4 regions of the Klebsiella electrica genome follow, and region 3 is predicted to be linked to each of the others. Evidence: predicted binding sites of a transcription regulator. Region 3 holds the regulator's gene; each other region holds the start of a gene.

Evidence for each region. Region 3 encodes PurR, which represses purine synthesis genes. Its sites were predicted from a motif close to CANGCAAACGTTTGCNTG; they were not measured.
Region 1: purM (phosphoribosylformylglycinamidine cyclo-ligase) is a predicted target of PurR. The motif match lies at 6,118-6,135, and genes of this name have one in related genera.
Region 2: purH (bifunctional phosphoribosylaminoimidazolecarboxamide formyltransferase/IMP cyclohydrolase) is a predicted target of PurR. The motif match lies at 1,317-1,334, and genes of this name have one in related genera.
Region 4: pyrC (dihydroorotase) is a predicted target of PurR. The motif match lies at 5,008-5,025, and genes of this name have one in related genera.

Annotation. Positions count from the first base shown of each region.
Region 1 is NZ_CP041247.1:1,336,657-1,344,622, forward strand. It holds gene Electrica_RS06450 (EAL domain-containing protein) at 1-465, shown strand, start outside; gene ppx (exopolyphosphatase) at 509-2,047, opposite strand; gene ppk1 (polyphosphate kinase 1) at 2,051-4,111, opposite strand; gene purN (phosphoribosylglycinamide formyltransferase) at 4,386-5,027, opposite strand; gene purM (phosphoribosylformylglycinamidine cyclo-ligase) at 5,024-6,061, opposite strand; gene bglK (beta-glucoside kinase BglK) at 6,327-7,220, shown strand; gene Electrica_RS06480 (6-phospho-beta-glucosidase) at 7,231-7,966, shown strand, end outside.
Region 2 is NZ_CP041247.1:4,995,321-5,003,286, forward strand. It holds rRNA gene Electrica_RS23875 (16S ribosomal RNA) at 1-822, opposite strand, end outside; gene purH (bifunctional phosphoribosylaminoimidazolecarboxamide formyltransferase/IMP cyclohydrolase) at 1,444-3,033, shown strand; gene purD (phosphoribosylamine--glycine ligase) at 3,049-4,338, shown strand; gene Electrica_RS23895 (DUF1481 domain-containing protein) at 4,510-5,202, opposite strand; gene hupA (nucleoid-associated protein HU-alpha) at 5,215-5,487, opposite strand; gene Electrica_RS23905 (YjaG family protein) at 5,674-6,264, opposite strand; gene nfi (deoxyribonuclease V) at 6,307-6,978, opposite strand; gene hemE (uroporphyrinogen decarboxylase) at 6,988-7,966, opposite strand, start outside.
Region 3 is NZ_CP041247.1:2,319,417-2,327,382, forward strand. It holds gene mdtK (MdtK family multidrug efflux MATE transporter) at 1-307, opposite strand, end outside; gene Electrica_RS11015 (riboflavin synthase subunit alpha) at 537-1,172, shown strand; gene cfa (cyclopropane fatty acyl phospholipid synthase) at 1,237-2,385, opposite strand; gene punC (purine nucleoside transporter PunC) at 2,681-3,865, opposite strand; gene punR (DNA-binding transcriptional activator PunR) at 3,975-4,886, shown strand; gene purR (HTH-type transcriptional repressor PurR) at 4,905-5,930, opposite strand; gene cydH (cytochrome bd-I oxidase subunit CydH) at 6,226-6,315, shown strand; gene Electrica_RS11045 (MFS transporter) at 6,479-7,642, shown strand; gene sodB (superoxide dismutase [Fe]) at 7,685-7,966, opposite strand, start outside.
Region 4 is NZ_CP041247.1:3,272,786-3,280,751, forward strand. It holds gene murJ (murein biosynthesis integral membrane protein MurJ) at 1-570, opposite strand, end outside; gene Electrica_RS15725 (Gfo/Idh/MocA family protein) at 683-1,606, opposite strand; gene Electrica_RS15730 (YceH family protein) at 1,609-2,256, opposite strand; gene rimJ (ribosomal protein S5-alanine N-acetyltransferase) at 2,266-2,850, opposite strand; gene mdtH (multidrug efflux MFS transporter MdtH) at 3,080-4,288, shown strand; gene Electrica_RS15745 (lipoprotein) at 4,402-4,962, shown strand; gene pyrC (dihydroorotase) at 5,085-6,131, shown strand; gene dinI (DNA damage-inducible protein I) at 6,204-6,455, shown strand; gene bssS (biofilm formation regulator BssS) at 6,839-7,093, shown strand; gene solA (N-methyl-L-tryptophan oxidase) at 7,219-7,966, shown strand, end outside.

The DNA.
Region 1 (7,966 bases), 980 kb from region 3:
AGGAGCCCGTTCCCCGGCGAAGTGGAACGGCTGCTGGCGCAGTATCATGTTGAACCGTGGCAGTTACTGTTTGAGTTAACGGAAAACCATGCGCTCAACAATCCTGAACAGGCCCGGCAAACGTTGGCGCATTTGCAGACGCTGGGGTGTCGGGTGGCTATCGATGACTTTGGTACCGGCTACGCCAGCTATGCCCGTCTTAAAAGCCTGAATGTCGATCTGCTGAAAATTGACGGCAGCTTTATCCGCAACCTGCACTCCAGCAGTCTTGATTATCAGGTCGTGGCATCGATTTGCCATCTGGCGCGGATGAAAAATATGCAGGTGGTGGCGGAGTGCGTGGAAACGCCGGAGATTCGGCAGGCGGCGCTGTCATTGGGGATTGATTATCTGCAGGGGTATGAAATTGGTCTGCCGGTTCCACTGGCGTCTCTGGCGACGGCGGCAACTGCTAAAGCGAGCTAACGGGGGAGAAAACAGGCCGGGTGAGGTTAACCCGGCCTCGGGACTAATTTTTGCTGTCCGGCCCTTCTTCGGTGATTTTCAACAGCCAGTCAGGAACGCCTTCCCAGTACTGCTGCTCTTTTTCCAGATCGAGCAGCACCAGCGCATTTTGGCTGAACCAGTCGTGCGGAAAGACCAGCGTCCAGTGACTGGCTTCGGTCTTCAGCTTGAGCGTTGGCGGTGTGGTGGTCGCCTGACGCTGGTTATTCAGCAAAATACCCAGGCGTAAAAGCTGAATGAGCGGCAGGAACTGCTTTTTCTTAAACAGCGTAAAGCGGGGCAAATCGTCCAGTTTTATCGCTTTACGATGATAGCGAACCAGCGTCGCCATCAGCATTTGCTGCTCCTGATTGAAGCCAGGCAAATCGCTGTTTTGTAGAATATAAGCTGAGTGACGGTGCATTCCGCTGTGGTTAATATTCAGCCCCACTTCGTGGAGCATCACCGCCCATTTCAGCAATGCCGACAGGTTCGGGTTGTCCAGTTTGGGGTTCTGTTCCTGCCACTGTTCGAACATATGGGTCGTGGTTTCCAGCACCCGACGCGCCTGCTCGCGGTCAATATTGTACTGGTTTGCCAGGCTTTGCGCGGTGCGGCTGCGAATATCCTGATGGCGAAAACGTCCTTCCATCTCATACAGCACGCCTTCGCGCAGCGCGCCATCGGACAGGCGCAGCTCTTTGATCGCCAGAGCGTCGAAAACGCCGCAGAGGATAGCCAGACCCGGAGCAAACACCGCTTTGCGTTCTTCCGACAGACCCGGCAGGCTGAGCGCGTCAAAGTTTTTATACTTCAACACTTCACTCACCAGCATTTCCAGGCGCTCCGGAGTGATAAAACCGTCTTTCTCACCCATGGCGATCAGCACTTCCTGTGCCGCTTTAATGGTGCCGGATGCGCCCAGCGCCACATTCCAGCCCTGGATGCGGAACTGCCACGCCAGCGTTTCCAGTTTCTGCACGGCCGACAGGCGCGCGCGCTGGAAATTCTCTTTATTGATGGTGCCGCCAGGGAAATAGATCTGCGAGAAGCTGACGCAGCCCATACGACGGCTCTCAACCAGACGCGGTTCGAAATCCTCGCCGATCACCAGCTCCGTCGACCCCCCGCCGATATCGATGACCAGCTTACGGCCCCGTTCCGGCTGCGTATGCTCGACGCCCATAAAAATCAGCCGCGCTTCTTCGTTACCGGAGATTATCTCTATCGGATAGGGCATCACCTGTTCCGCGCGCTTAAGAAATTCCGCGGCGTTGGTGGCCTGGCGTAAGGTGTGTGTCCCGACGATGCAGACGCTGGAGGGAGAAAAACCCTGCAGGCGTTCGGCAAACAGCGACAGGCAGTTCAGCCCGCGGGCGATCGCCTCTTCGCTGAGCACGGAATTTTCATCCAGTCCATCGGCCAGGTGAACCCGCTGTTTCAGGCGACCGATGATCTGCATGGCTCCGTCGACGACACGGGCGATCACCATATGAAAACTGTTTGAACCAAGGTCGACCGCAGCGAACTCCTGCGGACGAGGGGTTTTTTCGTTTATTGGCATAGGTTAGTCGGGTTGTTCGAGTGATTTGAGATAGTCGTAGATCGCCAGCTGTGCACGCACTTTACGGCGATTGCCGCGCGGTACATAGCGATTACTCAGTTCTTTATCAAGATAGCGTGCTTTGACCGTATCGTTGAATAAGAGATCAAAAATATCCAGTACGCGCTGTTTTAAACGTGGATCCAGCAGCGGCACGGCGACCTCAATACGGTAGTCAATATTGCGCGTCATCCAGTCAGCAGAGGAGAGCCAAACCTGTTTATCACCGCCGTTTTCGAAAACATAGACACGATCGTGCTCAAGGAAACGGTCGACGATACTGATGACGCGAATGTTTTCGCTGATCCCTTCCAGCCCAGGAATCAGAGAGCACATACCACGAATCAACAGGTTAACGGGAACCCCGGAACTAGATGCGGCATACAGCCGGTCCACCAGGCCTTTATCGACCAGGTTATTCAGCTTCAGCGTGATGCCGGAAGGCTGGCCATTCTGGGCGTTGGCGATTTCTCTGTCGATCATCTCATACAGCAGGCGGCGCGAGTTCTGCGGCGAAACCAGCAGGTAATCGAAGCTCACCGGGCGGTATGGGTTTTCGATAAAGTTAAAGACGCGGCGCACTTCATTGGTGATACGCGCATCTGCCGTCAGCAGCGAATAGTCGGTGTACAGACGGGCGGTTTTTTCGTTGAAGTTACCGGTCCCGATATGCGCGTAGCGGACGACTTCTTCACCCTCTTTACGCGAGATCAGGAACAGCTTGGCGTGAATTTTCAGCCCCGGTGCCGAGAAGATAACGTGTACGCCCGCTTCGGTCAGACGTTTGGCCCAGTGAATGTTGGCCTCTTCGTCGAAACGCGCCTGCAGTTCCACAACGACGGTGACTTTCTTACCGTTGTGGGCGGCATGAATCATGGCGTCAATAATGCGCGAATCTTTGGCTACACGGTAGATATTGATTTTGATAGCCAGCACGCTCGGGTCGAAAGAGGCCTGACGCAGTAATTCCAGCACGTGTTCAAAGGTATGGTACGGATAGTAAAGCAACACGTCGCGTTCGCGAATAGCGTCAAATCCGTTGCGGAATTTATCAAACCACAGGTGACGCAGGCGCGGCATTGGCTTGTTGACCAGATTGGCTTTGCCCACATTCGGGAAGCCGATAAAGTCTTTAAAATTGTGGTAGCGACCGCCTGGCAGCATGGAGTCATAGTTGGAGATAGAGAGCTTATCACGCAACATTTCAACCATCGCATCCGGCATATCGCGCTGATAGACAAAACGCACGGGCTCTGCGGTCAGACGCTGTTTCAGACTGGAGGACATGAGCTCCATCAGGCTTGATTCCATCTCGTGCACCAAATCATATTCAGCGTCACGGGTCATCTTCATCGAATAAGCGTTGAGCGCGTCGTAATCGAAGAAACCTTTAAAGATATCATCCAGACAATAGCGTAGGATATTATCAAGAAGAATCATTGGCTTGCGTCGGCGTGGGGCTTCCGGCGGCAGGTTAACAAAACGCGGAACTTTATCTGACGGAATTTCCAGCAGGGAATAATTGATGGTTTCACCGCGGATAATCTCAACGGCCAGATAGGTGTAATCATCTTTCAGGAATTGCACCAGATCCGTTTCGCGATTAATCAGGATTGGCGTAATGTGCTGGCGAAGATACGTCTTAAAGTAATTACGCAGCCAGGACTGCTGATTGACGGATAGCTGGCGTTCATTAATCAGGAAAATCTGATTACGCGCCATTTCCAGCAGCAGCTCATTATACAGGCTGTCAAATTCCTGATCGGCCTTCAATACGCGGGCCTGAATTTTGCCTAACAAATGGCGAGAATGGGCGGTACTGCCTTGTTCTTCGCTAATTATGATGCGGCGCTTAAGTTCAGCGAAGCGCACTTTATAAAATTCATCGAGGTTGTTGGAGTAGATGCCCAAAAAGCGCATGCGCTCAATCAGTGGGTTACTTTTATCCGCGGCTTCCTGAAGTACGCGTTCGTTAAAGGACAACCAGCTGAGTTCTTTCTCGATATATAGCTTTTCCTGGCCCATTACAACTCACACTCCGGTTGATTGATGTTGCTTTTTCATTATGGCGAGCTTTGCCATTGAATGTCCAACTATGTCAAAGAAGTATGACAGTTTTCTTTCAATATGCTGTGAACAAAAACGATGGCGAGCGAGTGCCGGTTTTGTGTACAAAACAAGGCTGTTCCTGAATATAAACGGGGCAAAAATCATCTCTGATTTGAACAACATAGGGGGAAAGCGGCAGGCGGTGCATCGATAAAATACGCCTCTGGCGGAGAGCCGGAGGCACTGATGATTATTCTTCAGCCGCATGGCCCTGTGGCGGCAGAGGGACGTTATCAAGCCAGGCCACATTCCCTTCCATGCGCAGACGGCCGTCCAGAAACCAGCTCACCACCAGCGGGTAGATGGCATGTTCCTGAGTCTGCACGCGAGCGGTAATCTCGTCTTCGCTATCCCCGGCAAAAACCGGCACCTTGGCCTGCAGAATTACCGGACCGCCGTCGAGCTCATCGGTGACGAAATGCACCGATGTACCGTGCTCCTCATCACCGTTTTCCAGTACCTGGCGATGGGTATGCAGCCCCGGGTATTTTGGCAACAGCGACGGGTGGATATTCAGCAGACGCCCCTGATAATGGGCGACAAACGCCGGGCTAAGGATCCGCATGTAGCCTGCCAGCACCACCAGATCCGGCGCATAAGCATCGATCTCATGCATCAGTTCGCGATCGAAAGCTTCGCGATTGGCGAACTGGCTGGCCGACAACGCATGGGCCGGAATACCGGCCTCACGCGCGCGTTCAAGGCCGAACGCGTCGGCCTTATTGCTGAATACCGCTCTCAGGGTGCCGTTAATCTGCTTTCGGCCGCAGGCATCAATTATCGCCTGCAAATTGCTTCCGTTACCGGAAATCAGCACCACTATGTTTTTCATTCAATGACCACACGCTGTTCGGAATCAGAAGCTTTGATATAGCCGATTTTCCACGCGTTTTCACCTTTCTCGTTCAGCAGCGCCATAGCGCTGTCAGCGACGTCTGCCGGCAGGGCGATAACCATGCCGACGCCGCAGTTAAAGGTACGGTACATTTCATGGCTGCTGACGTTACCGGCCTGCTGCAACCAGTTGAAGACTTCCGGCCATTGCCAGGAGGACTCGTCGATGACTGCCTGGGTATTGTCCGGCAGCACGCGCGGAATGTTTTCCCAGAAGCCGCCGCCGGTCAGGTGGGCGATCGCGTGAACTTCAACGTTAGCAATCAGGTCCAGCACCGACTTAACGTAGATGCGGGTCGGCGCCAGCAGATGGTCGGCCAGTGGCGAACCGTTCAGATCGGTCGTCTGCGGATCGACGCCGCTGACTTCGATAATTTTACGCACCAGCGAGTAGCCGTTGGAATGCGGGCCGCTGGAGGCCAGCGCGACCAGCACGTCGCCATCGGCAACTTTGCTGCCATCGATAATTTCTGATTTTTCTACTACGCCGACGCAAAAGCCCGCGACGTCATAGTCTTCGCCGTGGTACATGCCCGGCATTTCCGCCGTTTCGCCGCCAACCAGCGCGCACCCGGACTGCAGGCAGCCTTCGGCGATGCCGCTGATCACGCTGGCTGCCGTATCGACATCCAGTTTACCGGTCGCATAATAGTCGAGGAAAAACAGGGGTTCTGCACCCTGGACCACCAGGTCGTTGACGCACATCGCCACCAGGTCAATACCGATAGTATCGTGGCGTTTCAGGTCCATTGCCAGACGCAGCTTGGTGCCGACGCCGTCAGTGCCGGAAACCAGAACCGGCTCGCGGTATTTTTGCGGCAATGCGCACAGTGCGCCGAATCCGCCCAGTCCACCCATCACTTCCGGGCGGCGGGTTTTCTTCACCACACCCTTGATACGGTCGACGAGCGCGTTGCCTGCATCAATATCTACGCCGGCATCTTTATAGCTGAGAGAGGTTTTATCGGTCACTGCGAAATCTCCACACATTTGCGGTAGCAAGAAAAATCGGCGCAATTCTAACAGGGAAAGCAAACGTTTGCGAGCCTGCTTTGCAGTCGGCGTGAATCGGCAGCGATATGAACAAATTTGAACCGGTTCACGAAAATGGAACCGGGTACATTCTTGTACTTGCCTCAGACATCGGGAATAGCCATCATGCCTATGAAACCGGTTTCTTTTTTTATTCAGGAGAGCCGAAGGTAGATTCCGCGGGGATTCAGGGGGAAGAGACGGGATGAACATTGCCGCATTTGATATCGGCGGAACGGCGTTAAAAATGGGCGTCAGCACCGCTGCGGGCGAACTGCTTAAAAAAGATAAGCAGTCGATAAGTGACAGCGACGGCGACCAGATACTACAGGCGATGCTGGCATGGATTGCCGCTCACCCGGAGTGCGAAGGTGTGGCGATCGGCGCGCCAGGCTATGTCAACCCGCACACCGGCTTTATTGAAATGGGCGGCGCAATCCGTAAGTTCGATAATTTCGCGATTAAACACTGGCTGGAGCAACAGACCGGGCTACCCGTCGCCATCGAAAACGATGCGAACTGCGTTCTGCTCGCCGAGCGCTGGCAGGGTAAAGCGGCCGACATGAGCGACTTTCTGGTTCTGACGATCGGCACCGGCATTGGCGGCGCGATTTTTTGTCACAACCAGCTGGTGCATGGCGCGCGTTTTCGCGCGGGCGAATTTGGCTATATGCAGACCGAACGCCCAGGCGCTCGCGATGTCCGCCGCTATTCAATGAATGAAAACAGCACGATGCGCGTCTTGCGGCACCGCTATGCCGGGCATGTCGGTAAATCGCCGGAAGCGGTAACCGGCGAAGAGATCTTCGATCGCTACGAGGCGGGCGACGCGGTCTGCCAGCGGCTGGTGGCTGACTTTTTCAACGGTCTCGGTACCGGTCTGTACAACCTGGTGAACATTTTTGATCCGCAGGCCATTTTCATCGGCGGCGGCATTGTCGAACGACCGGGCTTTTTGCCGAAGTTGCGTGAACATCTTGCCTGGTTCGGTATCGCCGACTATCTCGACGCCGTCAGTCACGGCAACGATGCCGGTTTGCTGGGGGCGGTTTACCATTTTAATCAGCAAAATCGATCGCTTAGCGGCGATTGCTCATAAGGAAGAGAACATGTCTGGATTTAAAGAAGGTTTTCTGTGGGGCGGCGCGGTAGCGGCGCATCAGCTGGAAGGCGGTTGGCAGGAAGGCGGTAAAGGCGTCAGCGTGGCCGATGTGATGACCGCCGGCGCGCACGGCGTGCCGCGTGAAATCACCCATGGCGTACTGCCGGGGAAAAATTATCCCAACCATGAGGCGATTGATTTTTACCACCGCTATAAAGAAGACATTCAGCTGTTTGCCGAAATGGGTTTTAAATGCTTCCGCACTTCGATTGCCTGGACACGTATCTTCCCGCTGGGTGATGAGTCTGAGCCTAATGAAGCGGGGCTCCAGTTCTATGACGACCTGTTTGATGAATGCCTGAAGTACGGTATTGAACCGGTGATTACGCTCTCTCACTTCGAGATGCCTTACCATCTGGTGACCGGGTATGGCGGCTGGCGTAACCGTAAGCTGATCGACTTCTTCGTCCGCTTTGCGAAAGTGGTGTTCGATCGCTATCAGCACAAAGTGAAGTACTGGATGACCTTTAATGAGATCAATAACCAGGCTAACTTCCACGAAGATTTTGCCCCGTTCACCAACTCCGGTCTGAAGTATCTGCCGGATGAAGATCGCGAGCCGGTGATGTATCAGGCGGCGCACTATGAGCTGGTGGCCAGCGCCCTGGCGGTAAAAGCCGCCCGCGAGATTAATCCCTCGCTGCAGGTGGGTTGCATGATTGCCATGTGTCCGATTTATCCGT
Region 2 (7,966 bases), 2.6 Mb from region 3:
CGACATCGTTTACAGCGTGGACTACCAGGGTATCTAATCCTGTTTGCTCCCCACGCTTTCGCACCTGAGCGTCAGTCTTTGTCCAGGGGGCCGCCTTCGCCACCGGTATTCCTCCAGATCTCTACGCATTTCACCGCTACACCTGGAATTCTACCCCCCTCTACAAGACTCAAGCCTGCCAGTTTCAAATGCAGTTCCCAGGTTGAGCCCGGGGATTTCACATCTGACTTAACAGACCGCCTGCGTGCGCTTTACGCCCAGTAATTCCGATTAACGCTTGCACCCTCCGTATTACCGCGGCTGCTGGCACGGAGTTAGCCGGTGCTTCTTCTGCGAGTAACGTCAATCGATGAGGTTATTAACCTCACCGCCTTCCTCCTCGCTGAAAGTACTTTACAACCCGAAGGCCTTCTTCATACACGCGGCATGGCTGCATCAGGCTTGCGCCCATTGTGCAATATTCCCCACTGCTGCCTCCCGTAGGAGTCTGGACCGTGTCTCAGTTCCAGTGTGGCTGGTCATCCTCTCAGACCAGCTAGGGATCGTCGCCTAGGTGAGCCGTTACCCCACCTACTAGCTAATCCCATCTGGGCACATCTGATGGCATGAGGCCCGAAGGTCCCCCACTTTGGTCTTGCGACGTTATGCGGTATTAGCTACCGTTTCCAGTAGTTATCCCCCTCCATCAGGCAGTTTCCCAGACATTACTCACCCGTCCGCCACTCGTCACCCGAGAGCAAGCTCTCTGTGCTACCGTTCGACTTGCATGTGTTAGGCCTGCCGCCAGCGTTCAATCTGAGCCATGATCAAACTCTTCAATTTAAGTTTGATGCTCATGAATTAAACTTCGTAATGAATTACGTATGTTCACTCACTGAGACTTGGTATTCATTTTTCGTCCGAGGACGTTAAGAATCCATGTCACTTTGAGTGCCCACACAGATTGTCTGATAAATTGTTAAAGAGCAGTTGCGACGGCGCTTAGCGCTCTGTCGCGAGGTGGCGTATATTACGCGCTTTCCTCTTTCAGAGTCAACCTCATTTTTCAGAAGTTTTCTCTTTCAACCCGGCGGCTTGTCTGCCGTTGTTCCGTGTCGATGGAGGCGCATTATAGGGAGTTCTCGAACGCCCGCAATAGAAAAATTGCAGAAAAATGACTGACTGCTGCATTCCCCAGCAAAACCCCGCTTTATACCCTGTTACACACAGAATTATCCACAGACCGTACCGCTTGTTAGCGCATAAAGCCCAGCAAAAGCCCCTTCTATATAAAGAAGAGAGCGGCAAAAAAGAGAAAGATAAAAATTCGCGAGCGTTGCGCAAACGTTTTCGTTACAATGCCGCGCTATGACAAGGATGCCCGGTGGGGTGCGTCAGGTGAGTTTTTAGACAAAAATTCACCTAACGCTCTCTGTAATGTTCAAATCCTGGGGATTTAATACCATGCAACAACGTCGTCCAGTCCGCCGCGCTCTGCTCAGTGTTTCTGACAAGGCCGGTATCGTCGAATTCGCGCAGGCTCTTTCCGCTCGTGGTGTTGAGCTACTGTCTACGGGTGGTACCGCACGCCTGCTGGCTGAGAAAGGCCTGCCGGTAACCGAAGTCTCTGACTACACCGGTTTCCCGGAAATGATGGATGGACGCGTTAAGACCCTGCATCCAAAAGTACACGGCGGCATTCTCGGCCGTCGCGGCCAGGATGACGAGATCATGGCCCAGCACGCTATCTCTCCTATCGATATGGTTGTTGTTAACCTTTATCCGTTCGCCCAGACCGTCGCCCGCGAAGGTTGCTCGCTGGAAGATGCGGTGGAAAACATCGATATCGGCGGCCCGACAATGGTGCGCTCCGCGGCCAAGAACCATAAAGACGTGGCTATCGTCGTGAAGAGCCATGACTACAACGCCATTATTAAAGAGATGGATGCGAATGACGGTTCCCTGACTCTGGAAACCCGCTTCGATCTCGCCATTAAAGCTTTCGAGCACACCGCCGCCTACGACAGCATGATTGCCAACTACTTCGGCAGCATGGTTCCGGCCTATCACGGTGAGACTCAGGAAGCCTCCGGCCGCTTCCCGCGTACGCTGAACCTGAACTTTATTAAGAAGCAGGATATGCGCTACGGCGAGAACAGCCATCAGCAGGCTGCCTTCTATATAGAAGAAGAAATTAAAGAAGCGTCGGTTGCGACCGCTACTCAGGTTCAGGGCAAAGCCCTTTCTTATAACAACATCGCCGATACCGATGCGGCGCTGGAGTGTGTGAAAGAGTTCAGCGAACCGGCCTGCGTGATTGTTAAACACGCCAACCCATGCGGCGTTGCGGTCAGCTCCTCAATTCTGGATGCTTACGATCGTGCCTACAAAACCGACCCGACCTCCGCATTCGGCGGCATTATCGCCTTCAACCGCGAGCTGGATGCAGAAACCGCGCAGGCCATCATTTCCCGTCAGTTTGTTGAAGTGATCATTGCGCCATCCGCCAGCGAAGAGGCCCTGAAGATAACGGCGGCCAAACAGAACGTCCGCGTTCTGACCTGCGGCGAGTGGGCGGCACGCGTTCCAGGCCTCGATTTCAAACGCGTTAACGGCGGCCTGCTGGTTCAGGATCGCGATCTGGGCATGGTCAGCGCCGGTGAACTGCGCGTAGTAAGCAAACGCCAGCCGACGGAACAAGAACTGCGTGATGCGCTGTTCTGCTGGAAAGTGGCGAAGTTCGTGAAATCCAACGCCATTGTTTACGCCAAAGAGAATATGACTATCGGCATCGGCGCGGGTCAGATGAGCCGCGTTTACTCTGCCAAAATCGCCGGGATTAAAGCCGGTGACGAAGGTCTGGAAGTCAAAGGTTCGGCAATGGCCTCCGATGCCTTCTTCCCGTTCCGTGACGGTATCGATGCGGCTGCGGCGGTTGGTGTAACCTGCGTGATCCAACCTGGCGGTTCTATCCGCGACGATGAAGTGATTGCCGCAGCCGACGAACACGGTATTGCGATGATCTTCACCGACATGCGCCACTTCCGCCATTAATTCACGGAGCAGAACATGAAAGTATTAGTGATTGGCAACGGCGGCCGCGAGCACGCGCTGGGATGGAAAGCGGCACAGTCTCCGCTGGTCGACACCGTCTACGTGGCGCCGGGTAACGCCGGCACCGCTCTGGAACCCGCGCTGCAAAACGTCAATATCGGCGTGACCGATATTCCGGCGCTGCTGGACTTTGCCCAGCGCGAAAAGATCGATCTGACCATCGTCGGTCCGGAAGCGCCGCTGGTGATTGGCATTGTCGATGCGTTCCGCGCCGCGGGCCTGAAAATCTTCGGCCCGACCGAAGGCGCCGCCCAGCTGGAAGGTTCAAAAGCCTTTACCAAAGATTTCCTCGCGCGGCATAACATTCCGACCGCGGAATATCAGAACTTCACCGAAGTCGAACCTGCGCTGGCCTATCTGCGCGAAAAAGGTGCGCCGATTGTTATCAAGGCGGACGGTCTGGCAGCCGGTAAAGGCGTGATTGTCGCGATGACGCTGCAAGAAGCGGAAGAGGCGGTTCAGGATATGCTGGCCGGCAACGCCTTTGGCGACGCGGGCCATCGGATCGTGATCGAAGAGTTCCTCGACGGCGAAGAAGCCAGCTTTATCGTCATGGTCGACGGCGAGCACGTTCTGCCGATGGCCACCAGCCAGGACCACAAACGCGTAGGTAATGGCGATACCGGTCCGAACACCGGTGGTATGGGCGCCTATTCACCCGCCCCGGTGGTCACCGATGAGGTTCATCAGCGCACCATGGATCGCATCATTTGGCCAACGGTCAAAGGTATGGCGGCGGAAGGCAATACCTATACCGGGTTCCTGTACGCCGGTCTGATGATCGACAAACAGGGCAATCCAAAAGTTATCGAGTTCAACTGCCGTTTCGGCGATCCGGAAACGCAGCCCATTATGCTGCGTATGAAATCCGACATGGTGGAGCTGTGCCTCGCCGCCTGCGACGGAAAACTGGATGAGAAAACCTCCGAGTGGGACGATCGCGCCTCGCTGGGTATCGTGGTCGCCGCAGGCGGCTATCCGGGCAACTACGCCACCGGCGACGAAATCTTCGGCCTGCCGCAGCAAGAAGCTGTGGATGGCAAGGTCTTCCATGCCGGGACGAAGCTTACCGATGACCAGCGCGTGGTGACGAATGGCGGCCGCGTACTGTGCGTGACGGCATTGGGTGACACCGTGGCCCAGGCGCAGCAGCGCGCCTACGAACTCCTGACCGGTATTCATTGGGAAGGTAGCTTCAGCCGTAGCGATATTGGCTGGCGCGCAATCGCCCGCGAGCAACGCTAGCGCTTGAGCGTGACCTCATAACAGGCCTTATTGACGGGCGGCTTCATTCTGGAGTCGCCCGTTTTTTTTATCGTCCGCCATCATGTTGCGGAGCGCATGCGGTCAGGCGCCTCAGAGCTAACGTATGGAGAAGAACAGGCGCCGGGTGCGCAAAGCCTCTTTGACAGAACGTCAGAAGGTTTTTTCCTGCGGCTGCCAGGTACAGAAATCTTCGTTGGCCACCAGCAAAAGCTGAGCGCCCTCTGAGGCTTCCAGCCACGCCACGCTCACCTCAACGGAAGAGTGATTCTGGCGGCGTTCAATGTGAGCTAAGGCCCGGGCATCCAGATCCGGCTTCACGGTTTGCCCTTCACAGGTCGTCACGGTGTGGTTGGCATGCCAGCGTCCCTGACGCAGAACAACGCGTCCTTGCCGCAAGGCGTCGCTGGTCTGGCGAATTTGCGTTGCCCGGTAGCGGTAAAGCGCCACCTGATCGCTGGAAAGCTGTTGTTTTTGTCCGTCCACTTCGCGCTGCATAAAGCTCAGCTCGCCCTGGTCATCAAAACGGGCGCGAATGTGTTCCGTCGGTTTGCCGTAGACATTGAGTTCGATAAGCGTGAGTCGGTCACCCTGCCAGCGGTATTCGCTGGTTGAAGTATTGCCGTGACGCCACGGGCTGAAGGCGGCAAGCAGATGCACTTCGCCGTTGGAATCCAGACGCCAGATACGCATCGCGCCCTGGTTGTCCGCATACCCGCTGGCGGTAAAAGGTGGGACAGAAGAGTCATGGCTACAGGCAGAGATCAGCACGACGCCAGCCAGCATCAATACGCGACGCCAGATAGACAAAAGGGGCTTTAAGGCCCCTTCGTTAAAACTGTACACTGCCACGCAGTCTTACTTAACGGCGTCTTTCAGCGCTTTACCAGAAACAAATGCCGGCACGTTAGCAGCGGCAATTTTGATTTCGTTACCGGTCTGCGGGTTGCGGCCAGTACGCTCAGCGCGGTGGTTCACTTTGAAGGTACCGAAACCAACCAGTTGAACAGCATCACCTTCTTTCAGAGACTCAGTAATTGCAGCCAGGGTAGATTCCAGGGCAGCTTTTGCCTGTGCTTTGGACAGGTCAGCTTTGTCCGCAATTACATCAATCAGTTGAGTCTTGTTCATAAGTTATCCTTACAATGTGTTTATCGCTTGCTAAGCACCGAGTGCGACGGAAATGCCTGAAAAGCACTCTCCTGCATACACGCACCGATAGCCACTTTTTTTCGCCCTCCAAATGTAGACCAGACGGGGGGCGGAATGGAAGCCTTCAGACGCTACAATTCAGGCGGTAAATCACGTTTTCTGGTCTCACTGCTGAAAATTTATACCAATATTGCTCTCGCCGGCTTCACGAAGGTCTGCGCGCAGCCCTTTGATCAGTTCGATATCGCGTTCTTCACAGTCGGCCAGCAGGCGGAAAATTTCCCACTGAATATCCCATTCTTGCTCAACCGCCGGGTTCTCTTTGAGCTCTTCGTCGGTCATTTCGCGACCCGCCTGGGTCATTTCCAGCATCGCGACGGTGGTGATCGAGCTCTTGCTCACCTCAATGGCATGCTCAAGCGTTTCTCCGCTCAGACGCGAATGAATCAGTTCACTCAGAGCAACGCAGGCGTCGATAGCCGGATACACGCCGTACAAATCATAGTCGTCGGCAGCCGGAATTGCCTCTTCCAGTTTTTCCAGTTGGCTATCGAAATTCACCTTCGCATCCTTGACGGTCAGGGTTTCCCAAATCAGATCGAGGATACGACGATACAGCTGGCCGTCGGCAAATTCGGTTTGCTGGCAGAACATCGCGTAATTGGGGTACATGCGCTCGCACAAACAGGCCATAAAGGTGACGTGCTGCCAGCTTTCCAGCTTCTCCAGGCGCAGATGAATCGGGTTTTGTAACATGATGAATTCTCGAAGTCAGAAATTAGCCGCAGTGTACCTGAATCAGCAGTGATTTGCTTGCCAACGCACAAATGCCGGACGCCGCGAGGCAACCGCATCGGCCCAGCGCGTAGGCTCCGGCAAGCGGTAGCCCTTGATGCAGCGCTGAACCCATGTCAGCGCGCTATCGAGAGCCACCCGATGGCCGGTGCTGACAAACAGCGGATTGCAGCGCGCTTTGCTGCGCCAGACCCACGCCAGCTGCTCGTTTTTATCTATCAGCGGCGCCAGCGCTCCCGGCTCATCGCCGGGCAGCGTAAACTGACCGCACAGGCGTTTTTTGGCCACCCCGATGGTCGGGACATCCACCAGCAGGCCAAAATGGCTGGCGACGCCCAGACGCCGGGGATGGGAAATCCCGTGGCCATCGACAAAGAGCAGATCCGGTTTTTGTGCAAGCTGCTGCCACGCTGCCAGCAAAGCGGGCGTTTCACGAAAGGAGAGAAAACCGGGGATATACGGCATGGTGGTGGCCACTCGCGCCACCTGATATTCAACCAGTTCCAGAGAGGGCCAGGCGAGCAGCACAATAGCCGCCCGCGTCACTTCTCCTTCTTGCTCGAAGCCAACGTCCGCACCGCCGATCAGCCGGGGAGGATCGCGATCCAGCCGATCCTCACGAATCACCGATGCGGCCAGCTCCTGCTGCCGTTGGCGTAGCGACGCCAGATCCATACTCGCTCCTTAGCGATGGTATTGTGCCGACAGCCGGTGCACCGCTTCCACAAATACGCCGGCGTGTTCAGGGTTCACATCCTGATGGATGCCATGACCGAGGTTGAAGACATGGCCTTCTCCCTGACCAAAACCGGCCAGTATGGTCGCGACTTCCTCTTCAATACGGCCAGCAGGCGCATACAGCATGGAAGGATCCATATTGCCCTGCAGCGCCACTTTGTGACCGACCCGACGACGCGCGTCGGCGATATCGGTGGTCCAGTCGAGACCCAACGCATCGCAGCCGGTTTCGGCCATCGCTTCCAGCCACTGTCCGCCGCCTTTGGTGAATAACGTCACCGGGACGCGGCGGCCTTCGTTTTCGCGCAGCAGGCCATCAACGATTTTGTGCATGTAGTACAGCGAGAACTGCTGATAATCGCGGCCGGTCAGCACGCCACCCCAGGTATCGAAAATCATCACCGACTGGGCGCCCGCTTTGATTTGGGCGTTCAGGTACAGGGTGACGCTTTTGGCCAGCTTTTCGAGCAGCGCATGCAGCGCCTGCGGGTCGGCATACATCATTTTCTTGATCACGGTAAACGCCTTGCTGCTCCCGCCTTCAACCATATAGGTCGCCAGCGTCCACGGGCTGCCGGAGAAGCCAATTAGCGGAACCTCGCCTTTTAATTCGCGGCGAATCGTCCGCACGGCATTCATCACGTAGCCGAGCTCATCTTCCGGATCGGGCACCGGCAGTTTGTCGACATCGGCCTTACCGGTAATCGTCGAGGTGAAACGGGGACCTTCGCCAGTTTCAAAATAGAGCCCCAGCCCCATTGCGTCCGGGATGGTCAAAATGTCCGAGAAGAGGATAGCTGCATCCAGTTTATAGCGGCGCAGCGGCTGCAATGTGACTTCGCAGGCCAGCTCGGCGTTTTTGCACAGCGACATAAAATCGCCGGCCTGGGCGCGAGTGGCTTTGTACTCCGGTAAATAGCGGCCC
Region 3 (7,966 bases):
TGACCAGCAGCGACACCAATCCCGCCAGCCAGAACCCCTGACGAACCTGGTGGGCAATGCGGTCGCGGCGACCGGAGCCGTTTAGCTGCGCGATAACCGGCGTCAGCGCCAGCAGCAGACCATGGCCAAAGAGAATGGCGGGGAGCCAGATCGAGGTGCCAATCGCGACGGCCGCCATGTCGGTGGCGCTATAGCCGCCCGCCATGACGGTATCGACAAAGCCCATGGAGGTCTGGGCGACCTGTGCGAGGATCACCGGGATAGCCAGTGCTAATAACTGACGCGCTTCAATAAAATACTTCTGCACGTGAACACCTTTATATTGTTGTTATTTTGAGACTAAAAAAGCCGCCGTAAATGGCAGCAAGAAGAAAGAGCTGAAGGGATTTCCAGTCTATTGTAGCGAGGATGCGCCATTAAGCCAGTGAAAAAATGGTAGGGCACGATGCGCGCTGGCAACCTGTTTTGCCAACTGGTATTGTTCCCGACAGGTATAACGGTAATGATACCGTCACGAAAGTCTACAGGAGTAAAGCATGTTTACTGGCATTGTGCAGGGGACCGCTAAAGTGGTGTCCATCGATGAAAAACCCAATTTTCGCACCCATGTGGTGGAATTGCCTGAGCATATGCTCGCCGGCATCGAGACCGGGGCATCGGTGGCGCACAACGGTTGCTGCCTGACGGTCACCGAAATTGACGGTCCGCGCATCAGTTTCGACCTGATGAAAGAGACGCTACGTATTACCAACCTCGGCGCTGTAGAGGTGGGGGACGTGGTCAACGTGGAACGAGCGGCGAAATTCAGCGATGAGATCGGTGGCCATCTGATGTCCGGTCACATTATGACCACGGCGGAAATCGTCAAGATCCTGACCTCGGAAAATAACCGCCAGATCTGGTTTAAAGTTCAGGACCCGACGCTAATGAAATATATCCTCTATAAAGGATTTATCGGCGTCGACGGGATCAGCCTGACGGTCGGTGAAGTGACGCCGACGCGTTTTTGCGTGCATTTGATCCCGGAAACCCTGCAGCGCACCACGCTTGGCGTCAAAAAACTCGGCGACCGGGTGAATATCGAGATCGACCCGCAAACCCAGGCGGTCGTCGATACCGTGGAACGCGTGCTGGCGGCGAAAGAAGCAGCCCAGCGCCTGAGCGATGAATGATTGGGCGCCGCTGCCGGATGAAGAATGAAAGAAAAGGCATCCCCCGTGTTAACGGGGGATAGTTTTAGCGGGCAACGCGAAGGCCGTTTTCAACACCGCGAGAAAAGACGACCTGCCAGAGCTGAATATCGCGTGCGCGAAATGCTCCCGCGCAGGCGTTGAGATAATAGCTAAACATCCGTTTAAAACGTTCCGAATAGTTATCGGCGATCTCGGGCCAGCTGGCCAGGAAGCGCTCGTACCAGGCCATTAACGTGGTATCGTAATCGGCACCGATATTGTGCCAGTCTTCCATCACAAAATGGGATTCGCTGGCTTGCGCGATATGACGAACCGAAGGCAGGCAACCGTTGGGGAAAATATATTTATTGATCCACGGATCGACGCTGTGGTCCGTTTTTTTGGAGCCAATGGTGTGCAGTAAGAAACGACCGTCAGGTTTCAAATTACGATCTACCACGTCAAAATAGGTGGCGTAATTTTTAGGTCCCACGTGTTCAAACATCCCGACGGAAACAATGCGATCAAAGTGGTCATGCAGATCGCGATAGTCCTGCAGCAAAATGGTGACATCCAACCCTTCGCATCGCTGCTGGGCCATTTTTTGCTGCTCGGCGGAAATGGTCACCCCGACCACGCTGACGTGATAATTTTTGGCCATGTAGTAAGCCAGCCCACCCCAGCCGCAGCCAATATCCAGCACCCGCATCCCCGGTTCCAGCTGCAGCTTGCGGCAAATAAGATCTAATTTAGCTACCTGCGCCTCTTCCAGCGATTGCGCCTCTTTCCAGTACGCGCAGGAATATTGCATATAGGGGTCGAGCATACGGCTGAAAAGATCGTTGCCGAGGTCGTAATGTTCTTTCCCGACAATCCAGGCGCGCTTTTTACTTTGTAGATTAAACAGGCGAGCGCCCGCGACGCGCAACGTATCTTTGAGATGATGCGGGAGCTGATTTTCCAGCCCGGCGCGCAGTACTTTATGGAAGAATAGATCCAGCCGTTCGCAATCCCACCAGCCGTCCATATAACTTTCACCTAACCCCAGTGACCCTTCCTGCAAAACACGTTTAAAAAAGAGCGGATTGTTAATCTGCAGATCGGAGGGGGAGGGGCCATTGACTTCAATGCCCGCGCGACCGAGTAATTCGGTTGCAATTCGGTACCAGTCGTCGTTTGGTACGCTTACTTCTTCTATACACGATGAACTCATAGCTTCTCCATCACGCCCAAGTGATCAGAACCTTAAAACAGCGTAGACGCTTTTTTGGCTTTGTGAGAAATCTCACGGAATATCCGTGAAGCTGCTATCCGACGTAGAACAGAGGAAGGGCGAAAACCCTTGCCGAAAGGCCTTCCATGGTGAAACGGGATGCATCCTGCTCCCGTTAATCTTAAAAATTTTTTTATTTATGTGAAGCCGCACCAGTATAGGCCGCTGAGATCAGGCTTTCAATAAAAATATATTAGCAGGCTAATTACTGACCTGTAACATCACTGAAACGCATTTATGCATGCGATGACTCCGTGGTCAGGCACACGCTCTGACGCTGCATAAAATAGCCCAGCCCGGCCAGCACGATAGAAACCAGCATCACGCTGGTGGTGGTCAGCAGCGGCGTGGCAATCAGCGCCGAGACCAGCAGGCTGGTCATGAAGCACAGGCCGAGCTGCAGCGTGTTCTGCAACGCGGCGGCACGACCTGTCGCCTGGGGGAACGGCTTCAGCGCCTGGGCGACAACTATCGGGTAAATCCCGCCATTGACAATCGCCATCACGCAGAAGGGAATCATCACCACAATAATTGAGGCGTCCGCAGCCAGGCCCACCATCCAGGTTGCGGCCACGCTGACGGCGAAAATCACCAGTAGCCAGGGCAGCAGCTGTTGGCCCTGCCATTTCTGCAGCGCCGCGCGGCATCCATAGCCACCGACTAAAAAGGCGATAGTCTGCGGGACATAGCTAAGACCGATAGCGGTCGGACCGTAGCCCATCTCATGGAGAATAAACGGCGACCCGGTCAACCAGGCAAAAAAGCTGGCGGAGCAGGCGGCGTAAATCAGCACGTTGCCGCTGTATTCGCGTGAGCGCAGCAGCGTCATAAAGGTCAGTTTTTCGCGGGCGTCACCCTGCGGCCTGGCGACCGGCTTCAGGCGCAGGGCGGGGACCATCAGCAGCAGGGCGATGGCAAAAAGAGTGGCAAAAATGGTCTGCCATTCGAGATGGGCGAGCAGCCAGCTGCCGAGCAACGGCGCCAGAGCCGGCGATAACCCCACCAGCGGCATGATGGTGGCGAAAATACGGTTAGTGCGCTGGGCGGGATAATAGTCCGTGACCATCGCCTGCCAGGTCACCGCCGCCGCGCAGACGCCGAGAGCCTGGATAAAGCGCAGCGCCAGCATCAGGGTGGCATCGCGTACCCACAGCATTCCCAGACAGCCGATAGCGAAGATAGCCAGCCCGGTCAGCAGAATCGGTTTACGTCCGTAGCGGTCCGAGAGCGGGCCCCAGAACAGCTGCCCAATGGCGAAGCCGGCGAGGAACAGACTCAGGCTGGCGCTGACTGACGCCGCAGAGGTATTGAGATCCTGCTGGATAGCCGAAAAGGCCGGCAGATACATGTCGGTGGCCAGGAAACCCAGCACGCTGAGTCCCGCCAGCCACACTAAAAATCCTTTCCCCGGTTGTTGCATAACATTCTCTTATAGATACAGATAGGATGCCGCAGAGTGTAGGGAGTGCATTCTGGCTTGTGAAACGCTAATATTTTCTACATGCATTCAAAATTTTTGCAGGCAGAATATGTGGTCCGAATACTCACTCGAAGTTGTTGATGCTGTCGCCCGCAACGGCAGCTTCAGCGCAGCGGCGCAGGAGTTGCACCGCGTACCTTCGGCGGTCAGTTATACCGTCCGTCAGCTGGAAGAGTGGCTGGCGGTACCGCTTTTTGAACGCCGCCATCGCGATGTCGAATTGACCCCCGCCGGGCTTTGGTTTTTACAGGAGGGACGTTCTGTTATCAAAAAAATGCAGATCACCCGCCAGCAGTGCCAGCAGATAGCCAACGGCTGGCGCGGTCAGCTGTCGATAGCCGTGGATGACATCGTTAAACCGGCCCGTATGCGGCAGATGATTGTCGATTTTTATCGTCACTTTCCGGATGTCGAGCTGATTGTTTTTCAGGAGGTCTTCAACGGCGTCTGGGACGCGCTGGCCGACGGGCGCGTGGAGCTAGCTATCGGGGCCACCCGTTCTATTCCGGTGGGGGGGCGCTACGCTTTTCGCGATATGGGGATGCTGAGCTGGGATTGCGTGGTGGCGAGCCATCATCCGCTGGCGCAGATGACCGGCCCACTCAGCGATGATGTGTTGCGCAACTGGCCGTCGCTGGTCCGGGAGGATACCTCCCGCTCGTTACCGAAACGCACGACCTGGCTACTGGATAACCAGAAAAGGGTGGTGGTGCCGGACTGGGAGTCATCGGCGACCTGCCTGTCGGCGGGATTGTGCGTTGGCATGGTGCCGAGCCATTTCGCCCGCCCCTGGATTGACCGCGGCGAATGGACCGCGCTGGCGCTGGAAAACCCGTTTCCGGATGCCGCATGCTGCCTGACATGGCAGCAGAGCGACGCCTCGCCGGCCCTCTCATGGCTGCTGGATTATCTGGGGGACAGTGAAACGTTAAACCGGGAGTGGCTGCGGGCGCCGGAGTAGCCGGCGCCGCACGGGCGATTAGCGACGGTAGTCGACGAACGGGCCGTCGACGACAGAGCGGCGCTCTACCAGTCGCGGGTGAACCTCAATCGACTGAGATTCTTCACGCTTATTGACGATCCGATCCATCAGCATATTGAAGGCCGCTTCCCCCAGCGAGTCTTTCGGCTGATGGATGGTGGTCAGCGCCGGGCTGAAATAGCGGGCGTTACGCACGTTATCATAACCGATCAGCGAAATGTCCTGCGGCACGCGCAGACCCATCTCATCCGCAGCACAGATGGCGCCCATCGCCATGATGTCGCCGCCGCAGAAGACTGCCGTCGGGCGATGCTGCTGGCTGAGGATCTGCTGCATCGCGCGGTAGCCGGATTCAGGCTCGAAGTCGCCCTGAACAATCCAGTTTTCCGGAACGGCGATCTGCGCTTCTTCCATGGCTTTCATAAAGCCCGCCAGGCGCCCGGCGCCGGTGTTACGCTCCAGTGGACCCGGGATCACGCCGATTTCACGGTGGCCGCGTTCGATCAGGTAGCGACCAGCCATGTAGCCGCCTTCGAAGGCGTTATCGATCACCGAATCGGTGAAGTCGGCTTTGGATTCACCCCAGTCCATTACCACCATCGGAATATGGCGGTACTCTTCCAGCATACTGAGCACCGATTCCGGATATTCAGAACACATAACCAGCATGCCGTCGACGCGCTTTTGCGCCATCATCGACAGATAGGCCTGCTGTTTTTCCGGATCGTTCCACGCATTGCCGAGAATCAGGGTATAGCCTTTCTGGAAACAGCTCTTTTCTACGGCTTCAATAATCTCAGCGAAATAGGCCGCTTCGCTGCTGGTGGCCAGCAGGCCGATCGATTTGGTGTGATTAACCTTCAGGCTGCGAGCAACGGCACTTGGAGAATAGTGCAGTTCTTTGATCGCCGCCCACACGGCGTTGCGGGTCTCTTCCGCCACGAAACGGGTTTTGTTAATTACATGTGATACTGTTGTAGTGGAAACGTTTGCGCGCTTCGCTACATCTTTAATTGTTGCCATTACTTCTCACTCCAGACCTTGACCTGATCGTCTGATTATCGATACGTAAACGTTTGCCTGTACACACCCTGAAGACAATTTTCATCATTGCATCACGTCGGGAAAACGACACAGAACGACAGGAAGGGGTCAATGGCCGATACGCTTTCAAATTAGCGTGGGATTTTGTCCGATCTTGCGGCAAAGGGGAAGAGCAAAAATGTGCATCGCCCTAAAACATGGAAGATTTTTGCGCGATAGTGTGCAAAAATGAGCAAGCTCACTTTTCATGTGGGGATAACAGGGGGAAAAATTGATGGATACAGATTTAAAGTTTTCGCTGACGACAACGATTATTGTCCTGGGTCTTATCGTGGCCGCTGGCCTGACAGCGGTACTGCACTGATTTATCCGGGGGAGAGGTCTCTTTCCCCCGACATCCCGCCATTATTACCAATTTCGCAAAAATCTTTTGCCATTTCGTTTACTTTTGTTTTTTTGTGATTGATGTCATGCTTTTGACTTCTAATGAGATACCGTCGCCGATGACGGTCTGCTGGAGTCATTGCATGAAAATCAACTTCCCCTTATTAGCGCTGGCGATAGGCGCGTTTGGTATTGGTACCACGGAGTTTTCCCCGATGGGGCTGCTGCCGGTGATTGCCAAAGGCGTCGACGTGTCAATTCCGGCGGCGGGAATGCTGATCAGCGCTTATGCGATCGGCGTGATGGTCGGGGCGCCGCTGATGACTTTGCTGCTCTCTCATCGCGCGCGCAGAAATGCGCTGATTTTTCTGATGGCGATCTTCACGCTGGGTAACGTCCTCTCCTCAATGGCGCCGGATTACACCACGCTGCTGATTTCGCGCATTATCACCAGCCTTAACCACGGGGCTTTCTTCGGCCTCGGTTCGGTGGTGGCGGCGAGCGTGGTGCCCAAACACAAACAGGCCAGCGCGGTGGCGACCATGTTCATGGGGTTGACCATCGCGAATATTGGCGGCGTTCCGGCGGCGACATGGCTGGGCGAAACGATCGGCTGGCGGATGTCGTTCCTCGCGACGGCAGGTCTGGGGCTGGTGGCGATGGTTAGCCTGTGGTTTTCGTTGCCCAAAGGCAGCGCTGGCGAGCGCCCGAACGTTAAACAGGAGCTCTCCGTGTTGGTCCGTCCGCAGGTGCTCTCCGCGCTGCTGACCACCGTGCTGGGGGCAGGCGCCATGTTCACCCTCTATACCTATATTGCGCCGGTGCTGCACACCGTTACGCACGCCTCGCCGCTGTTCGTCACCGTCATGCTGGTGTTGATTGGCGTCGGCTTTTCGCTGGGTAACTACCTGGGCGGTAAGTTCGCCGACCGCTCCGTCTCCGGGACGCTGAAGGGTTTTCTGCTGCTGCTGATGGTTATCATGCTGGCAATTCCGCTGCTGGCGCAGACGCAGCTGGGGGCCGCTATCAGTATGGTGGTCTGGGGGGCGGCGACCTTCGCCGTGGTTCCGCCGCTGCAAATGCGGGTGATGCGCGTGGCCCATGAAGCGCCGGGGCTCTCTTCGTCAGTCAATATCGGGGCGTTTAATCTCGGCAATGCGCTGGGCGCGGCAGCCGGCGGCGCGGTGATTTCCGGCGGACTGGGCTATGCTTTTGTGCCGGTGATGGGGGCGATAATTGCCGGGGGGGCGCTGCTGCTGGTGCTGTTCGGCGGGCGTTCGCAGCCGGAAGAGGCGTTGGTCGGATAGCCGATGTATTCGCAGAAGGGTTGCCCCTTCTGCGTTCGCGTTTTAGGCCGCCAGATTGGCCGCGACAAACTTCCAGTTTACCAGCGCCCAGAAGTGCGCCAGGTAGTCAGGACGGGCGTTACGGTAGTCGATGTAATAGGCATGTTCCCAGACATCCACGGTCAGCAGCGGTTTGGCATCGCCGGTCAGCGGCGTGCCAGCGTTGCTGGTGGAGACAATGCTCAGGCTGCCATCGCTGTTTTTAACCAGCCATGTCCAGCCGGCACCAAAGTTCTTCGCCGCCGCGTCGGTAAACTTCGCTTTGAACTCTGCAAAGTTGCCGAA
Region 4 (7,966 bases), 950 kb from region 3:
CGCCATCGCCAGCATAGGCGGGTGAAAATAGGGCGCGGCAAACAGGGCAAAGCCAATCATACTGACGTTGAGGAACGTCGGAGCGAAGGCGGGAACGGAAAAACGGTTCCAGGTGTTAAGGATCGCCCCGGCTAACGACGCCAGTGAAATCAACAGAATATAAGGAAAGGTGATGCGCAACAGCTGGGTGGTCAGGGTAAATTTATCCGCGCTGTCGGCAAAACCGGGCGCGGTCACGGTAATCACCCAGGGCGCCGCCAGCATGCCAAGAAGGGTAACGACCGCCAGAACCAGCGTCAGCAGGCCAGAAACATAGGCCACAAACACGCGGGTCGCCTCTTCGCCCTGCTTGCTTTTATATTCGGCAAGAATGGGAACAAATGCCTGAGAGAACGCCCCTTCAGCGAAGATACGGCGCAGTAAATTCGGTAATTTAAACGCGACGAAAAAGGCATCCGTCGCCATCCCTGCGCCAAAAATTCGCGCGACGATAGCATCACGCGCAAATCCGAGAACGCGTGAAAACATGGTCATCGAACTGACTGCTGCCAGTGATTTTAAAAGGTTCATTAACGTCTTATTCCACAACCCTGAAGTAAAACGCCCGCGATTGCGGGCGCTGGAAAGTGGCGATAGTCTACCGGGTTCGTCATGAATTACTACTCCCAGATGTTACAACCAATTATTCACTCATTGCCTCGCGCCAGAGTTTTTCGACCACCCGTTGGGCCAGCAGCGCCTGCTCACCGGCGGTTTCCGGAACCGTCTGATTTTGCACGCATTCGATAAAATGACGCGCGCAGCCGACAAAACCTCGCTGCTCCAGCGTGGTTTGCCAGCCCGGAACCGGGCGCATCATCAGCCCCTGACCGCGCTCCTCCTGCCATTCGCGCATATCACAGACGCCGTACAGTGCGCCGTCGGTCACGGCCTGCACCCACTCCCGCTGGCTGCCGGCGCGACGGTGCATGCTGGTGGTGACCTCCAGTTGGGGCGTGCTGAAGTGGTGTTCAGCATAGAGCATTTCGCCGTGGGCCGTGGTTTGCAGCGAGCCGCCGCTCAGGCGCGCGGTACCGCCCGCCAGCCACAGCGCGGTATCCACCACATGCAGATAATCATCCAGGAGCGTAAAACGCAGATCGTGGCCGACGCTGTCGCTGCGATGCTTATCCATACGCAGCGATGCGGCGCTGCCCATCTGCGTTTTGAGTTCACGGTACAGCGGCGCAAAGCGACGGTTAAAACCGACCATCAGCGTGAGCTTGCGGCGCGCCGCCAGTTCGACCAGCGACTCGGCCTCATTCAGCTTATCGGCCAGCGGTTTATCCACGCACACATGCACCCCGGCATTCAGCAGGCGGCTGACGACCTCAAAATGCGACGCCGTTGACGTATGCACAAAGACCGCATCGCACTGCGCCGCCAGCTGCTCCAGCGAGTCGGCATAAGGAATGCGCCAGGCATCGCAGATACGTAGCGCTTTCTCTTTACCCGGCGACCAGGCCGCCTGCAGCGTCCAGTCGTCTGCAGCACCCAGCACCGGCAGCCAGGCCTTCTGCGCGATGCCCCCTAACCCCACCACGCCAATGCGTAATTTTGCGCTCACGATTAGTCTCCCAGGTGAGCCAGCAGCGAGGCCAGTCGCTCTTTCAGTTCCGCGACTTCCCCTTCCAGCGTCTCAACCCGCGCGAGGAGATCATCGGTCGGCGGCGAGACGGCTTCAACGGCGGTAATAAGCGAGTCCATATCATCGCAAAACAGATGCATATAGCGGGATTCTCGTTTTCCCGGCTCGCGCGGCAGACGAGCGACGAAAGGCCCGTCATCCCGGGTGGCCAGCGCTTCCAGCACGCTCTCCACTTCCGCCATATCGCTAAAGTCATGCATTCGCTGCGCGCGGCTGCGCAACTCGCCCGGCGTCTGCGCGCCGCGCAGCAGCAGCGTTGTCACAACCGCCACTTCCGCCGGAGACAGTTTCAGATCGCCAAATTCAGAATTACAAAACCGCTGCTCATATTTGGTCACCCGGTTGCCGAAACCGCTGACGGTACGCAGGTAATGGCGTTTGACCAGGGCATCCAGCAGATCCTGAATATCACTTTCGCTCAGCGACATCACCGGCTCGCGGTTGGTTTTCTGATTGCAGGCAGTCACCACCGCATTGACCGACAGCGGATACTGCTCAGGCGTGGTGACCTGTTTTTCCAGCAAACAACCGATGACGCGCGCTTCGTGTGCGGTTAACTGATATTTCATGCTTTCTCCTCAGCGACCCGGAGTCCAGTCCGGGGTCGTCAACGCCGTCAGTACGTGGTCACGCCACTGCCCGTCAATCAGCAGGTAATTTTTGGCGTACCCCTCTTTTTCAAAGCCAAGACGAGCCAGTAAATCGCCGCTACGTTGATTATGCGGCATGTAGTTGGCCATGATGCGATGGATATGCTGCGTGCGCTGCATATAGCGAATCGCCGCGGTCAGGGCTTCAAACATCAGCCCCTGGCCTTGCCACTTCTCGCCAATGGAATAACCGAGGTAGCAGGCATGAAACGACCCGCGTACCACATTGGAAAAATTTGCCACGCCGATAATTTCTTTCTCTTGCGGATCGAGCAGCGCAAAATAGAATGCCGATCCCTGTTTATGAAACTCGGAAATCATCGATAAACGCGCCTGCCAGCCAGAGGGGTAGCAGTGGCTGTCGTCGCGCACCGGCTCCCAGGGTTTTAAGAACCCTTTATTCTCCGCGTAATAATCGGCCAGACGCCAGGCGTCACGATCGTATACCAGCCGCACCACCAGCCTGTCCGTCGTCAAACGCACCTTAGGTACGTTACTGCGATAGCCAAACATTCCCTTCTCCTGTTCCCCTGACTGATTACCCTGCTCTCTTCACTATACCTGTCCTGAACGCTTGTGTGAAAACAGCAACATACCATTTTCTGCACCAGCTCCCTTTTTCGATGAATAGACTCTATCGATCTTGCATTTTGATAAAAAAATATTGTCGCAAGGATGCTGGGAAAGTCAGCATATTCCCCGCACACTATCCCGGTAACTGTTTATTTTCCCTGGAGGGGAAATGTCCCGCGTATCGCAGGCAAGGAGCCTGGGTAAATATTTCCTGTTGGTCGACAACATGCTGGTGGTGCTGGGCTTTTTTGTCGTCTTTCCGTTGATTTCTATTCGCTTTGTTGACCAGATGGGCTGGGCGGCGCTGATGGTCGGGATTGCGCTCGGCCTGCGTCAGCTGGTACAGCAAGGATTAGGCATTTTTGGCGGCGCGGTCGCCGATCGCTTTGGCGCCAAACCGATGATCGTCACCGGCATGCTCATGCGCGCGGGCGGTTTCGCGGCAATGGCCGTGGCCCATGAGCCGTGGGTTCTGTGGCTCTCCTGCATTCTCTCCGGCCTCGGCGGCACGCTGTTCGATCCGCCGCGCGCCGCGCTGGTCGTCAAGCTGGTGCATCCGCATCAGCGCGGGCGGTTCTTTTCGATTCTGATGATGCAGGACAGCGCCGGGGCGGTGATCGGCGCCCTGCTCGGCAGCTGGCTGCTGCAATATGACTTCCGTCTTGTCTGCAGCGTGGGCGCGGCGTTGTTTGTCGCCTGCGCCGCGTTCAACGCCTGGTATCTCCCGGCGTGGAAGCTCTCCACCGTGAAAACCCCGGTTCGGGAAGGTCTGGGCCGGGTGCTGCGCGATAAGCGCTTTGTCACCTACGTTCTGACGCTCACCGGCTACTACATGCTGGCCGTCCAGGTGATGCTGATGCTGCCGATTATGGTCAACGACATCGCCGGTTCACCGACCGCGGTGAAATGGATGTACGCCATTGAAGCCACTATCTCGTTGACTCTGCTCTACCCCATCGCCCGCTGGAGCGAACAGCGCTTTCGCCTGGAACATCGGCTGATGGCCGGGTTACTGGTGATGACCGTCGCCATGTTGCCCATTGGCTTGACCAGCAATTTACAGCAGCTGTTTACCCTAATTTGTCTCTTCTATATGGGCTCGATCATCGCCGAACCAGCGCGGGAAACGCTGGGCGCCTCTTTAGCCGACGCCCGGGCGCGCGGCAGCTATATGGGCTTTAGCCGACTGGGGCTGGCCTTTGGCGGCGCGTTTGGCTACGCCGGCGGCGGATGGTTGTTCGATGCGGGTAAAGCGCTGAATCAGCCCGAACTGCCGTGGCTGATGCTGGGTATTATCGGTCTGTTTACCTTCATTGCCCTGTGGTGGCAGTTCAGCCAGAAGCGCTCGACATCCGGCATGCTGGAGCCACGTACCTGACCCGGCCCGCAACGTAAGGCCTGTTTTCAGCATTTTCCGCTAGTGCGCCGAATGCTGGCAGGCCATGCTGCTTTATGTCAGGATAAGCCCTGGTATGACCGTTAAGGAATCCAATGAAAAAGATGTTTATCGTGGCCGCGCTGCTTGTCAGCGGCCTTCTGAGCGGCTGTAACCAGCTCACGCAGTATTCAGTCAGCGAGCAGGAAATTAACCAGGCGCTGCAGAAACGTAACCATTTCGCTAAAGATATCGGCCTGCCGGGCGTGGCGGATGCGCATATTGAATTACGCGATCTGACCAGCGCGATTGGCCGTGAAGAGCCGAACAAAGTGACGCTGAGCGGTATTGCCAACCTGGATCTGAACTCGTTGTTCGGCAATCAGAAAGCCACCATCGATCTGAAGCTCAAGGCGCTGCCGGTCTTTAATAAAGACAAAGGCGCGATCTTCCTGCAGGAGATGGAAGTGGTTGATGCGAAAGTGTCGCCTGAGAAGCTGCAGTCCGTCGTGCAAACGCTGATTCCCTACCTGAACCAGTCTCTGCGCAGCTATTTTAACCAACAGCCAGCCTACGTTCTGCGCGAAGACGCCAGCACCGGCGAAGCGCTGGCGAAAAAATACGCGAAAGGCATCGAGGTGAAACCGGGCGAAATTATCATCCCGTTCACCGATTAATATGACGGGCGCTGCGGCGCCCGTTTTTTTACGGAAATTGATGCAAAGGAAAACGTTTACGCTTATCCTTAGTGCCCGGCAAAAACAGCCCTGATGACTGACCCTATTAGCCGGAGCTTTCCATGACAGCACAACCCCAGGTATTGAAAATCCGCCGCCCTGACGACTGGCATATCCATCTGCGCGATGACGATATGCTGAAGACCGTCGTGCCTTACACCAGTGAGTTTTATGGCCGGGCGATCGTGATGCCGAATCTGGTGCCGCCTGTCACCACCGTTGAAGCGGCGATAGCCTATCGCCAGCGAATCCTTGACGCCGTTCCCGCCGGGCACGACTTTACGCCGTTGATGACCTGCTACCTGACCGATACGCTCGACCCGGCAGAGCTGGAGCGTGGATTCCACGCTGGCGTATTCACGGCGGCCAAACTCTACCCGGCCAATGCCACCACCAACTCCAGCCACGGCGTCACCAGCATCGATGCCATTATGCCGGTACTGGAGCGCATGGAAAAACTGGGTATGCCGCTGCTGGTTCACGGTGAAGTCACTCACGCCGAGATCGATATCTTCGATCGCGAAGCGCGCTTTATCGAAACGGTAATGGAGCCGCTGCGTCAGCGTTTACCGGGTCTGAAGGTGGTATTTGAACATATCACCACCAAAGATGCCGCCGAATACGTCCGCGACGGCAACGAACTGCTGGCCGCGACCATTACGCCTCAGCACCTGATGTTTAACCGTAACCACATGCTGGTTGGCGGCGTGCGCCCCCATCTTTACTGTCTGCCGATTCTGAAACGCAATATTCACCAGCAGGCGCTGCGTGAACTGGTTGCCAGCGGTTTTACCCGCGCGTTTCTGGGAACCGACTCCGCCCCGCACGCCCGCCATCGTAAAGAAGCCAGCTGCGGATGCGCCGGCTGCTTTAACGCGCCGACCGCGCTGGGCAGCTATGCAACGGTGTTTGAAGAGATGAATGCCCTGCAGCACTTCGAAGCGTTTTGTTCACTGAACGGTCCGCGTTTCTACGGCCTGCCGGTGAATGAGACCTTTGTTGAGCTGGTGCGCGAAGAGAGCGCCGTCGTTGAAAGCATCGCCCTGCCGGACGATAGCCTGGTGCCTTTCCTTGCCGGTGAAACCCTGCGCTGGACGATGAAAAAATAAAAGCGTTGCCCCTTGTTGTAAATGCAAACCTAATACTGTATAAATAAACAGTATATTACACAGGGGGCAATCATGCGCATCGAAGTGTCTATCGCCAAATCCACAGCCTTACCCAACGGCGCCTTAGAAGCGCTAAACAATGAACTCTCCCGACGCATCGAACAGCAGTTCCCGGCTCATTCAAGCCAGGTAACCGTACGTTTTGCCGCCAATAACAATTTGTCGGTCATTGGCGGCCTGAAAGAAGATAAAGACCGGATAAGCGAAATCCTGCAAGAAACCTGGGAAAGCGCTGATGACTGGTTTGTCCATGACGTATCCTGACCCTCTCTGGCGGTATGCTGCTGCAGAATGGCGTAGGCTCTGAGCAAACTGAGCAGGCCCCTCTGAAGCCGCCGCCAGGACATAGCGTCAGGGACAGCAAATTTTATTTGCTCCCTCATTGTGCTTTTTTTGCCGGGTCGCCCCGGCTTTTTTTATCCCCGTTTCAGCCTCAGATTTTTCTTTTTTCTCCCGTTCATTTGCTTAAGAAATAACGTTTCGCGGATCGCGTCCTGTACAAAAAATCACCAAAAAGAGGTGACCTCGCCCCGTTTGATTTAATTTCTCGAGTTTATTCTTAACACCTGATATAATTAACTTGCTTCAAAAAATATGCATTAAACCTCGAGAATTGTTGTCTTTTAACATATGAATAAGGGGTTATGATGGAAAAGAATAATGAAGTCATCCAGACCCATCCCCTCGTCGGATGGGACATCAGCACCGTTGATAGCTACGATGCCATGATGTTGCGCCTGCACTACCAAAACCCCACTCATGAAAGCAGTAACGAAGCTGAAATTGGCCAGACGCTATGGCTAACGACGGAAGTCGCACGTCAATTTATTTCTATCCTGGAAGCAGGTATTGCGAAGATAGAATCAGGTGAATACCAGGTAAACGAGTACCGCAGGCATTAATAATAATGCCGCGATCGATATACGCCAACTCAACAGGCACCTGCGGGTGCCTGATTTATTTTCGGGCTTGTATATGTGCAGGTTGTTAATTACCCTGCTAATAAAGCAAAAAACCGGAACAGACCATGCAATACGACCTCATCATTATCGGCAGCGGCTCCACTGGCGCCGCTGCCGGCTATTATGCCCGCCGGGCTGGACTTAACGTGTTGATGACCGACACGCATACCCCTCCGCATCAGGAAGGCAGCCATCACGGTAATACGCGCCTTATCCGCCACGCCTACGGTGAAGGAGAGAGATATGTCCCGCTGGTGCTGCGTGCGCAGGCGCTGTGGGATGAGCTTGCTACTCTCAGCGGCGAGGCCATCTTCGAACGCACCGGGGTGATTAACCTCGGCCCGGCAAACTCGGCGTTTCTCAGCAACGTTGCCAACAGCGCCCGGGAGTTTCAGCTGAACGTCGAAGAGATGGATGCTCCGGCTATCATGGCCCGCTGGCCTGAGATTCGCGTCCCGGAAGATTACCGGGGAATATTCGAACCGGCATCCGGGGTGTTACGTAGCGAGCTGGCCATCGAAACCTGGATACGTCTTGCACGTGAGGCGGGCTGCGCTCAGCTGTTTAATTGCCCGGTTACCGCCATACATCATCACCCGGATGGCGTGACCATCGACACCGCCGACGGCAGCTACAGCGGCAAGAAACTGCTGGTCAGCGCCGGGACGTGGGTCACGTGTCTGCTGCCCGGCCTGCCGATCCAGCCGGTGCGCAAAATCTTTGCCTGGTTCCAGGCTGATGGCCGCTACAGCAGCAAAAACAACTTCCCGGCATTTACCGGTGAGCTGCCCAACGGCGATCAGTTCTATGGTT